DNA from 3 places in the Paenibacillus sp. 3LSP genome. Region 1 is predicted to be linked to each of the others. Evidence: predicted binding sites of a transcription regulator. Region 1 holds the regulator's gene; each other region holds the start of a gene.
What was found. The regulator Rex, encoded in region 1, represses fermentation and respiration genes when NADH is low (regulators of the CRP and FNR family bind a similar motif). The targets are predictions, from matches to a motif close to TTGTGAAATATTTCACAA.
Positions count from the first base shown of each region.

Region 2: the regulator Rex is predicted to act here: its motif matches at 1,124-1,141, upstream of pflB (formate C-acetyltransferase).
Region 3: the regulator Rex is predicted to act here: its motif matches at 1,516-1,533, upstream of RW092_RS00580 (flavocytochrome c).

Region 1 covers NZ_JAWDJI010000099.1:753-4,024, forward strand. The annotation lists gene RW092_RS08150 (amidohydrolase) at 1-1,276, opposite strand, end outside; gene RW092_RS08155 (redox-sensing transcriptional repressor Rex) at 1,273-1,917, opposite strand; gene dinG (ATP-dependent DNA helicase DinG) at 1,959-3,272, opposite strand, start outside.
Region 2 covers NZ_JAWDJI010000209.1:43,234-46,505, forward strand. The annotation lists gene adhE (bifunctional acetaldehyde-CoA/alcohol dehydrogenase) at 1-966, shown strand, start outside; gene pflB (formate C-acetyltransferase) at 1,211-3,272, shown strand, end outside.
Region 3 covers NZ_JAWDJI010000012.1:666-3,937, reverse strand. The annotation lists gene RW092_RS00585 (ABC transporter ATP-binding protein) at 1-1,408, shown strand, start outside; gene RW092_RS00580 (flavocytochrome c) at 1,620-3,176, shown strand.

The DNA of each region.
Region 1 (3,272 bases):
ACGCCGCCTGCGCCTCGTAGCGGATACGTTCCTCATCCAGCGTCAAGCAAGCCCCGTGTTTGACAACCTGCTTGCCGTTCACCCAGACATGCTCCACGTCCTTGGCCCCAGCGGAGTAAACGGTATGGGAGATATAATCTGTTCTCGGCAGGAAATGGGCTTGCTCCGTGTTCAAGGCGATAATATCTGCCTTCATGCCTGCAGCCAGCTTGCCTGTATTTTGCAAGAAGACTGATTTTGCACCGTATTCCGTTCCCATCTTCAAGGCTTCCAGTGCCGGAACCGCCGTTGGATCGCCGGATACGCCTTTATGGATCAGCGCAGCCAAACGAATCTCCTCCAGCATATCCAGGTTATTGTTGCTCGCCGGACCGTCGGTCCCCAGCGATACCACTACGCCTTTCTTCAAGAGTTCAGGTACGCGGGCGACACCGCTGGCCAGCTTCAAGTTACTGCCCGGGTTATGCGAAATTGTAACTCCGTGGGCTGCCAAGATATCGATTTCCTCGTCGGTCAAATGCACCGCATGGGCAAGCAGGGTTGGGCGGGAGAACATCCCCAGCTTCAACAAATGCTCTACCGGACGGACGCCGTAATCGTTCACGTTCTGCTCTACCTCGGCGCGCGTCTCCGACATATGCGTATGCATTGGCAAATCGAGATCATGGGCAGCTTGCACAAATTTCTCGATGAAAGCCGGCGGGCAGGTGTACGGTGCATGCGGTGACATCATCGTGGTGATGCGTCCTTCTGCCTTGCCGTGCCAGTTCTGCGCAAACGCGATCGCTTCCTTGAGCTTCTGATCTTGCTCTTCCGGGGAGCACAAACCGATGGCCCCGCGCATCAGCACGGCGCGAATGCCTGATTCCTCCACGACTTTGGCCACTTCGTCCATATGATCGTACATATCCAGGAACGTCGTCGTGCCGCCCTTGAGCATTTCCAACACGGACAATGCCGTACCGGCATACACATCCGCTGCCGTAAATTTGGCTTCCATTGGCCACATTTTCTCCTGCAGCCAGGTTTGCAGCACCATGTCATCTCCGTAACCGCGCAGCAGCGACATCGCCGCATGGCCATGGGTATTGATCAGGCCCGGCAAGAATAACAACCCTTTGCCGTCCAAAGTCTCGGCGCCTTCCACGCCTTCCGGGCGCTCTTCCCCGATATAGCTGATCGTATCGCCCTCAACGAGCATATATCCGTGAACCACAGGACGATCCGCATCTAAAACGGCAAACGTCCCGTTCTTAATTAACCATTTCCGACTCATACGTTGCTTGTTTCCTTTCCGTTTTCCAAGTAGTAAGCCAAGCTCAGCAAATCTGTGGTGAAATCAGCCGCATGAATCCGAACTTCCGGCGGAACCTTCAGAATCGTTGGCGCGAAGTTCAGAATCGCACCGATTCCGGCGGCCACCAGCTCGTCCGCCACCCGTTGGGCTTCTGTATCCGGTACGGTGATGATGCCAATGCGGATATTTTTCGCCCGAACAGTTTCCGCCAGCTCTTCGATCGGCTGAATCGTAATGTTGTTGATCTGCTTACCGATTTTCGCCGGCGAAGCGTCGAACACCGCAACAATCTTCATATTATCCTTCAAATACGCATTATAATTCGAAAGGGCTTGGCCCAGATTCCCGGCGCCCACCAGCGCGACGTTAATCTGTTGGTCCAGATTTAAAATTTGTTGAATTTTCTCAATCAAATAAGCGACATCGTAGCCGATCCCCTTCCGGCCAAAATCGCCGAAATAAGCTAAATCCTTACGGATTTGCGCCGGATTAAGATCCAGCTTCTGTCCAAGCTCCTGGGAGGACACCGTTGGCACCTCACGGCGGCTGAGTTCATTTAAAAAACGCAGGTAAACCGGCAGTCTGCGGACGACAGCGTCCGAAATTTTATCTGACTTCATGCATTGTTCCCCCTATTCTCCATTACGATCTATGAAGCGGCTTAGGCTTCGGGATTTAACCATTCCGAGATACGCGGCACCATTTGAGTTAATGGCATATGCTCCATCTTCGGTCCTGGCAATGAGTATAAGAAATATTTTCCATAATATGATTCCAGGATCCGGGTATCATAAACGATCACGATGCCGCGATCCTGCGACGAACGGACAAGTCGTCCGAACCCTTGCTTAAAGCGAATGACCGCCTGCGGGACAGACAGCTTCATGAATGGATTCTTCTTCTCCCGCTGCAGACGTTCGCTCTTCGCTTCCACCAGCGGATGGTTTGGCGGCTGGAACGGCAAGCGTACAATTGCTAAACTGGTCAGCGCCTCGCCAGGGATATCCACCCCTTCCCAGAAGCTGCTTGTCCCGAGCAGCACCGATGCGCTGTTCCCTTGGAAGCGCCGGGTCAGCTTGGTGCGGCTGCCGCTGTCCATCCCTTGCCCGATCACCGTGATGCCTTCCGCTGCAAGCCGTTCTTTCAGCGGGTCATACACCTGCCTGAGCATCTTGTACGATGTAAACAGCACTAGCATGCGCCCCTGTGTCGCCACCGCGGCATCCGCCAGCGATTGAACCAGCGTGTTAATGAAATGATCATCCCCCACGCTGCCTTTCACACTTGGAAAATCGCGCGGAATCACCAGCAACGCCTGATCACGGTAATTAAACGGCGATGGCAGCATCGCGGTGATCAGCCGATCCTCTTCCGCTGCCTCCGTCAAGCCAAGCTGCTCAATCATATATTGGAACGATTTATCTACAGATAAAGTCGCAGACGTCATGACGACGCTCTTCTTCCGATCGAAGAAAAATTGCTTCAACTGAGCGCTGACGTCAATCGGCACCGCATACATTTGCAGCGACCGGCTGCGGAAGTTCCCGTTCGCTTCCATCCAATAGACGGTATCCTCGCTCTCTAGCTTCATGAAGAAGCGAAGCGCTTCCCGTTCTCCGGCTAAATCTTTAAACAACCCGCTAATATCGGTGATCAAGCTCTCCGCTGCATAATCGTCCTGCTCTTCTCGGATTTCGGACAGAAGGCGCTCCCCTTTCCGAAGCACGTCGCCGAGACCTACATAAATTTGATTCTCTAGCGCGGTCAACGTCTCCCAATCCTTGGGCTTGCGATTCGGCAGCAACCGGTACACGAACTGTCCAGGATCACCAGGGGCGGCGTCACTGCGGTCAGGCATTAAGCTGAACAGCAACTCGCTGAGCTTGTCCCAGCTCTCCTTCACATCCACCAGCGTAGGGAAGATTCCGTCGATGACCGAACACCAATCCGAGGATTTCTCTGCGGCTGACGCTTC
Region 2 (3,272 bases), on a different contig from region 1:
GGCGGCGGTTCGCCGATGGACGCAGCCAAAGGCATGTGGCTGTTCTATGAATATCCGGATACCGACTTCCACAATCTGAAGCAAAAATTTATGGATATTCGCAAACGGATCTACAAATATCCGCGTCTCGGCCAAAAAGCGAAGTTCGTGGCGATTCCAACAACGTCGGGTACCGGTTCCGAAGTGACCTCGTTCTCGGTAATCACGGATAAAATCAACGGCAATACGAAATACCCGTTGGCGGATTACGAGCTGACGCCGGACGTCGCGATTATCGACCCTGAATTCGTATACAGCTTGCCAAAAGTTGCAGTCGCAGATACCGGAATGGACGTACTGACGCATGCGATCGAAGCTTATGTCTCGGTTATGGCGAACGACTACACAGACGGTCTGGCGATTAAAGCGATCCAACTGGTGTTCCAATACCTGGAGAAATCGGCACTGACCGGTGACAAGCTGGCCCGTGAGAAAATGCACAACGCTTCGACGCTCGCAGGGATGGCGTTCGCCAACGCATTCCTTGGCATCAACCACAGCTTGGCGCACAAATGGGGCGGTCAATACGGTACGGCTCATGGACGTACCAATGCGATTCTGATGCCGCACGTCATCCGCTACAACGCGAAGAAACCAACGAAATTTGCGGCATGGCCGAAATACAGAAATTTCGTTGCCGATGAACGTTATGCAGAAATTGCCCGCATTCTGGGTCTGCCGGCTCGCACGACGGAAGAAGGCGTGAAGAGCTTGATCAAAGCGGTGCGCGATCTGAACAAGAAGCTGGGCATTCCGGAATCGTTCCAAGCGCTTGGTTTCGATGCGAAGGATTTCGAATCGCGCGTCGATTACCTGGCGGACCGTGCCTTCGAAGACCAATGTACGACGGCGAATCCGAAGCTGCCGCTGGTCAGCGAGCTGGCTGAGATTTATCGCGATGCCTTCTATGGTAGATTTGAAGAATAAGTGAACAGGCGGGTAAAAAAGGTGACAAATATCACTCAATGTGATATTTGTCACAATCTTTTTGGATAGGAAGAGCTATGATTACAGTATAAATGATCCCTCAGAAATAAGTGAGTGGAACCCGGTCTTTCGGGGCCGGGTACCATAATTGTCTAAGTTGTGAAAAGTATCACAAATTTTAGGGATCATGAGGCGCGGGATAGACCTTCAACCGCGACCACATATATAAATGGAGGGAATCAAGATGTCGGTGATCGAAAGAGAAGTAACAGAAACGAAGGCACAAAACGCATGGAGAGGCTTCAAAGCTGGGAAATGGATGAAGGAAGTGGATACGCGCGATTTCATCCAATCCAACGTGAATCCTTATGAAGGAAATGAATCCTTCTTGAAAGGCGCTACGGCGAACACGAAAGCGTTGTGGGATATCGTATCGCAGCTGTCCGTGAAAGAACGGGAAGCTGGAGGGGTCCTGGATGTAGACGTGAATACGCCGTCGACGATTACTTCCCATGCTCCTGGATATTTGGATAAAGAGAAGGAACAAATCGTTGGCGTTCAGGGTTCGGCCCCGTTCCAACGCACGATCCATCCATTCGGCGGGATCAACATGGTTATCAATGCATGCAAAGCTTATGGCTTCGATCTGCCAGCTGAGATCGTCAACCTGTTTACAACGATTCGTAAAACCCATAACCAAGGGGTATTTGATGCTTATACACCGGAAATGAGAGCCGCCCGTAAAGCCGGGATTATCACTGGCCTTCCTGACGCATACGGCCGCGGTCGGATCATCGGGGACTATCGCCGCGTTGCTCTGTATGGCGTAGACTTCTTGATCAAGCAAAAACAACAAGAACTGAAATCCCTTGAAGTGGATGTCATCGATGAAGATGTGATTCGCTTGCGGGAAGAAATTTCTGAACAAATTCGCGCTTTGGGTGAATTGAAACAGCTTGGCGAAATGTACGGATTCGACATTTCCAGACCGGCGAACAATGCGAAGGAAGCTTTCCAATGGCTGTACTTCGGTTATCTGGCAGCGGTCAAAGAACAAGACGGTGCCGCGATGTCCCTCGGACGTGTATCTTCGTTCCTCGATATTTACATTGAACGCGACCTGGCTGAAGGAACGCTGACTGAAGAAGCAGCCCAAGAATTGGTTGACCATTTCGTTATGAAGCTGCGCATCGTGAAATTCTTGAGAACGCCAGAGTACAACGAACTGTTCAGCGGTGACCCAACTTGGGTAACGGAATCGATCGGCGGGATGTCCGTAAACGGTCAGACGCTTGTAACGAAGAACAGCTTCCGCTTCCTGCATACGCTGTACAACCTGGGACCGGCTCCAGAACCAAACCTGACTGTGCTCTGGTCGGAGCAACTGCCTGATGCCTTCAAGAAATACTGTGCGAAGGTATCGATTGAAACGAGCTCGATTCAATACGAAAACGACGATCTGATGCGTCCGATTTACGGTGACGATTACGGGATCGCCTGCTGCGTCTCCGCGATGAGAATCGGGAAACAAATGCAATTCTTCGGCGCTCGTGCGAACTTGGCGAAAGCTCTGTTGTACGCGATCAACGGTGGTAAGGATGAAAAATCCGGCGTCCAAGTGGGTCCGGAATATCCAGCGATCACTTCGGAATATCTCGACTATAACGAAGTAATGAAACGCTTCATCCCAATGATGGAATGGTTGGCTAAGCTGTATGTCAACACCCTGAACGTGATCCACTACATGCATGATAAATACTGCTACGAACGGATCGAGATGGCGCTGCACGACCGTGACATTCTTCGTACGATGGCTTGTGGTATCGCCGGCTTGTCCGTGGCAACCGATTCGCTCAGCGCGATCAAATATGCGAAAGTGAAACCGATCCGCAACGAAAACGGCATTGCAGTAGACTTCGAAATCGAAGGCGACTTCCCTTGCTACGGCAACAACGACGACCGCGTTGACCAAATTGCGGTAGAGCTGGTTGAAACGTTCATGAGCATGATCCGCAAGCATAAAACGTATCGTAACTCGCTGCCAACTCAATCGGTGTTGACAATTACGTCGAACGTTGTATATGGTAAGAAAACAGGCAGCACGCCGGACGGACGTAAAGCTGGCGAACCGTTCGCACCAGGGGCGAACCCGATGCACGGCCGCGACAAGAAAGGGGCGTTAGCTTCCCTGAGCTCGGTAGCGAAACTGCCATATGAGCACAGCTTGGACGGCATCTCGAATACGTTCTCGATCGTGCCGAAGGCATTGGGTAAAGAAATCGAAACTCGCCAATCGAACCTTGTAT
Region 3 (3,272 bases), on a different contig from region 1:
CGACGACCGTCCCCAAGGGAAAATTCTGATCCGCGTCGTTAACTACGTCAATGCGGTATCCGACGTGTTGTCCAACGGAATCATCAACTTTATTTTGGAGATCGTCAACTTGATCTTTATCGCTGTGTTTATGTTCGCGGTGGATGTTCGGTTGTCGTTCGTCACCTTGGCCGGATTGCCGGTGTTCCTCGGCGTCATGCTGCTGATCAAAACCCGGCAGCGCCGGGCATGGCAGGCTGTATCTAACAAAAGCTCTAACATGAACGCCTATTTGCAGGAGAGCATCAGCGGGATTGGCGTGACGCAAATTTTCTCCCGTGAGAAGCATAACGAAGGCATCTTCACTCGCCTCGCCGGCAACTACCGCAAGGAATGGATGCGGGCGCTGCGCTACAACGCGCTGATCCCGTTCTCCGTGGATAACCTGGCGACGATCGTCACGACATTGATCTATATGGTTGGCTTGCTTGCGATGGGGCCGCAAGGCGTGACCTTCGGGGTCATCCTTGCGATGAGTAACTACGCAGCCCGCTTCTGGCAGCCGATCCTGAACTTGTCACAGCTGTACAACAACTTTATTAACGCCGTAGCGTACCTGGAACGGATCTTTGAAACGCTGGATGAACCGGTGACGGTCAGCGACGTTCCGGGGGCGAAGGCATTGCCGCCAGTACAGGGCAACGTCCAATTCAAAGACGTTACGTTTGCTTACGATCCCGGCCTGAACATTCTGGAGCACCTGAACTTTGAGGTCAAAGCCGGGGAAAGCATCGCCCTCGTCGGACCGACAGGTGCGGGCAAAACCACGGTCGTGAACCTGATCTCTCGCTTCTACAATGTGAGCGAAGGCGCGATTCTGATCGATGGTCACGACATCTCGCAGGTGACATTGAAGTCGCTGCGCAGCCAGATGGGGATTATGCTGCAGGACAGCTTTATTTTCTCGGGTACGATCATGGATAATATCCGCTATGGAAAGCTGGACGCCACCGAAGAGGAAGTCATTGCTGCGGCCAAAACCGTCTGCGCTGACGAGTTCATCCGCGAGTTTGAGCAAGGGTACTACACGGAAGTGAATGAGCGCGGCTCGAAGCTGTCCCAAGGACAGCGGCAGCTCATCTCGTTCGCCCGGACGCTGCTGGCCGATCCGCGTATTCTGATTCTGGACGAAGCGACCTCTTCGATCGACGCCAAGACAGAGCGTCTGCTCCAGCAAGGCCTAAACGAGCTGCTCAAGGGACGCACCTCATTTATCATCGCGCACCGGCTGTCGACGGTGAAGAACTGCGACCGCATCATGTACGTCTCCGACAAGGGGATTGCCGAATCCGGCTCGCATGACGAGCTGATGGCGAAACGCGGTCTATACTACCGCTTGTATACCGCGCAGAAGATGGAAGCTGTGTAGAGCATGCCAAAATAAAGGCAATTCCGCCAAGCTATTGGGGTTGGTGGAGTTGCCTTTTCGTTTTTTTTGGCGCAGGGAAGATCAAAACTTGTTTGATAGCTGTTTGATTGTGAAAAGTTTCACTTACCATAACAAGCCCTTATGTTATCCTCTCCCCAGGGGAACGAAAGAGAAACAGCGTCCCTATAAAGACAAAAGTGGAGGGTTTATCATGCACAAGAAAGTAACAGCAGCACTCATTCTCGTCTTATCCTTGATGCTGGTCATCACGGGATGCGGCAACAATGGGAACGAGCCTCAGAACCAGGCTCAAAATCAGAACCAGACGCAGGCGGGCGGTCAGACGGATAAGGCTAAGGAAAGCGAAGCCGAAGCCGTAGCCGGCGCATCCGAAAAAAGCTATACCCCTCACGATCAGTTGAAGGATAGCTACGATATCATTATCATCGGCGCAGGCGGTGCTGGCATGACCGCGGCACTTGAAGCGAAAGCGAGCGGCATGAACCCGGTGATTTTTGAGAAAATGCCGGTGGCTGGGGGCAATACAACGAAATCGTCCTCGGGCATGAACGCCTCAGAAACGAAATTCCAAAAGGAACAAGGCATTGAAGACAGCAACGACAAATTCTATGAAGAGACACTCAAAGGCGGCCATAATACGAACGATACCGAACTGCTTCGTTACTTCGTTGACCATTCCGCCGAAGCGATCGATTGGCTTGATGCCATTGGCATCCGCTTGAATAACCTGACGATTACCGGCGGCATGAGCGAAAAACGCACCCACCGTCCGGAAGACGGCTCCGCCGTGGGACAATACCTGGTGGATGGCCTGGTACGAAACGTTGAAGAACAAGGCATTCCGCTGTTTGTCAACGCCAACGTCAAGGAGATTATTCAGCAAGACGGGAAAGTGAGCGGCGTGAAGGTCGTTTTGAACGATACCGAGGAAAAAACGATTACCGCCAAAGCTGTCATCGTCGCAACCGGCGGTTACGGGGCGAATCCGGAAATGATCACCCAGTTTAGACCGGACTTAAAGGGATATGTCACGACCAACCAAGTTGGCAGCACCGGTGATGGCATTACGATGATTGAGAAGTTGGGCGGCGTTACCGTGGATATGGATCAGATCCAAGTTCACCCAACCGTTCAACAGGAGAAATCCTATCTGATCGGCGAGGCCGTGCGCGGTGAAGGTGCGATCCTAGTTTCCAGCGAAGGCGTACGTTTCTATAATGAAATGGATACACGTGATAAGGTGACGGCTGCGATCAATGCCCTGCCTGAGAAATCAGCCTACCTTGTTTTTGATTCCGGCGTAAAATCCCGGGCTAAAGCGATTCAACAATATGAAAAGATGGGCTTTGTGATCCAAGGTGACACGATTGAAGCTTTGGCTGAAGCGATGGGCGTACCGGCAGATGCATTGGCGAAGACATTGGAAACCTGGAACGCAGCTGTACAAGGTAAAAATGACGCCGAATTTGGCAGAACTACCGGGATGGATTACGATTTGTCCGGCGCACCGTACTATGCCATCAAAATCGCTCCCGGCATCCACTACACCATGGGCGGCGTAAAAATCAACACCAACACGGAAGTGTTGAACAAGGATGGCAACCCGATCCCAGGGCTGTTCGCCGCTGGCGAAGTGACCGGCGGGTTGCACGGGGATAACCGGATCGGCGGCAACTCCGTAGCCGATATTATCATCTTCGGACGTCAGGCCGGCGTGAAGGCGGCCGAGTTCGTGAAGGCGCAATAAGCAGAACGATCCTGAGATAGGACTCGTCAAGGCTTGAACTCCAAGGAGGTTGAGCTTTGGCGGGTTTTCTTTTTTTCGGAAAGGAACTTTGGGAAT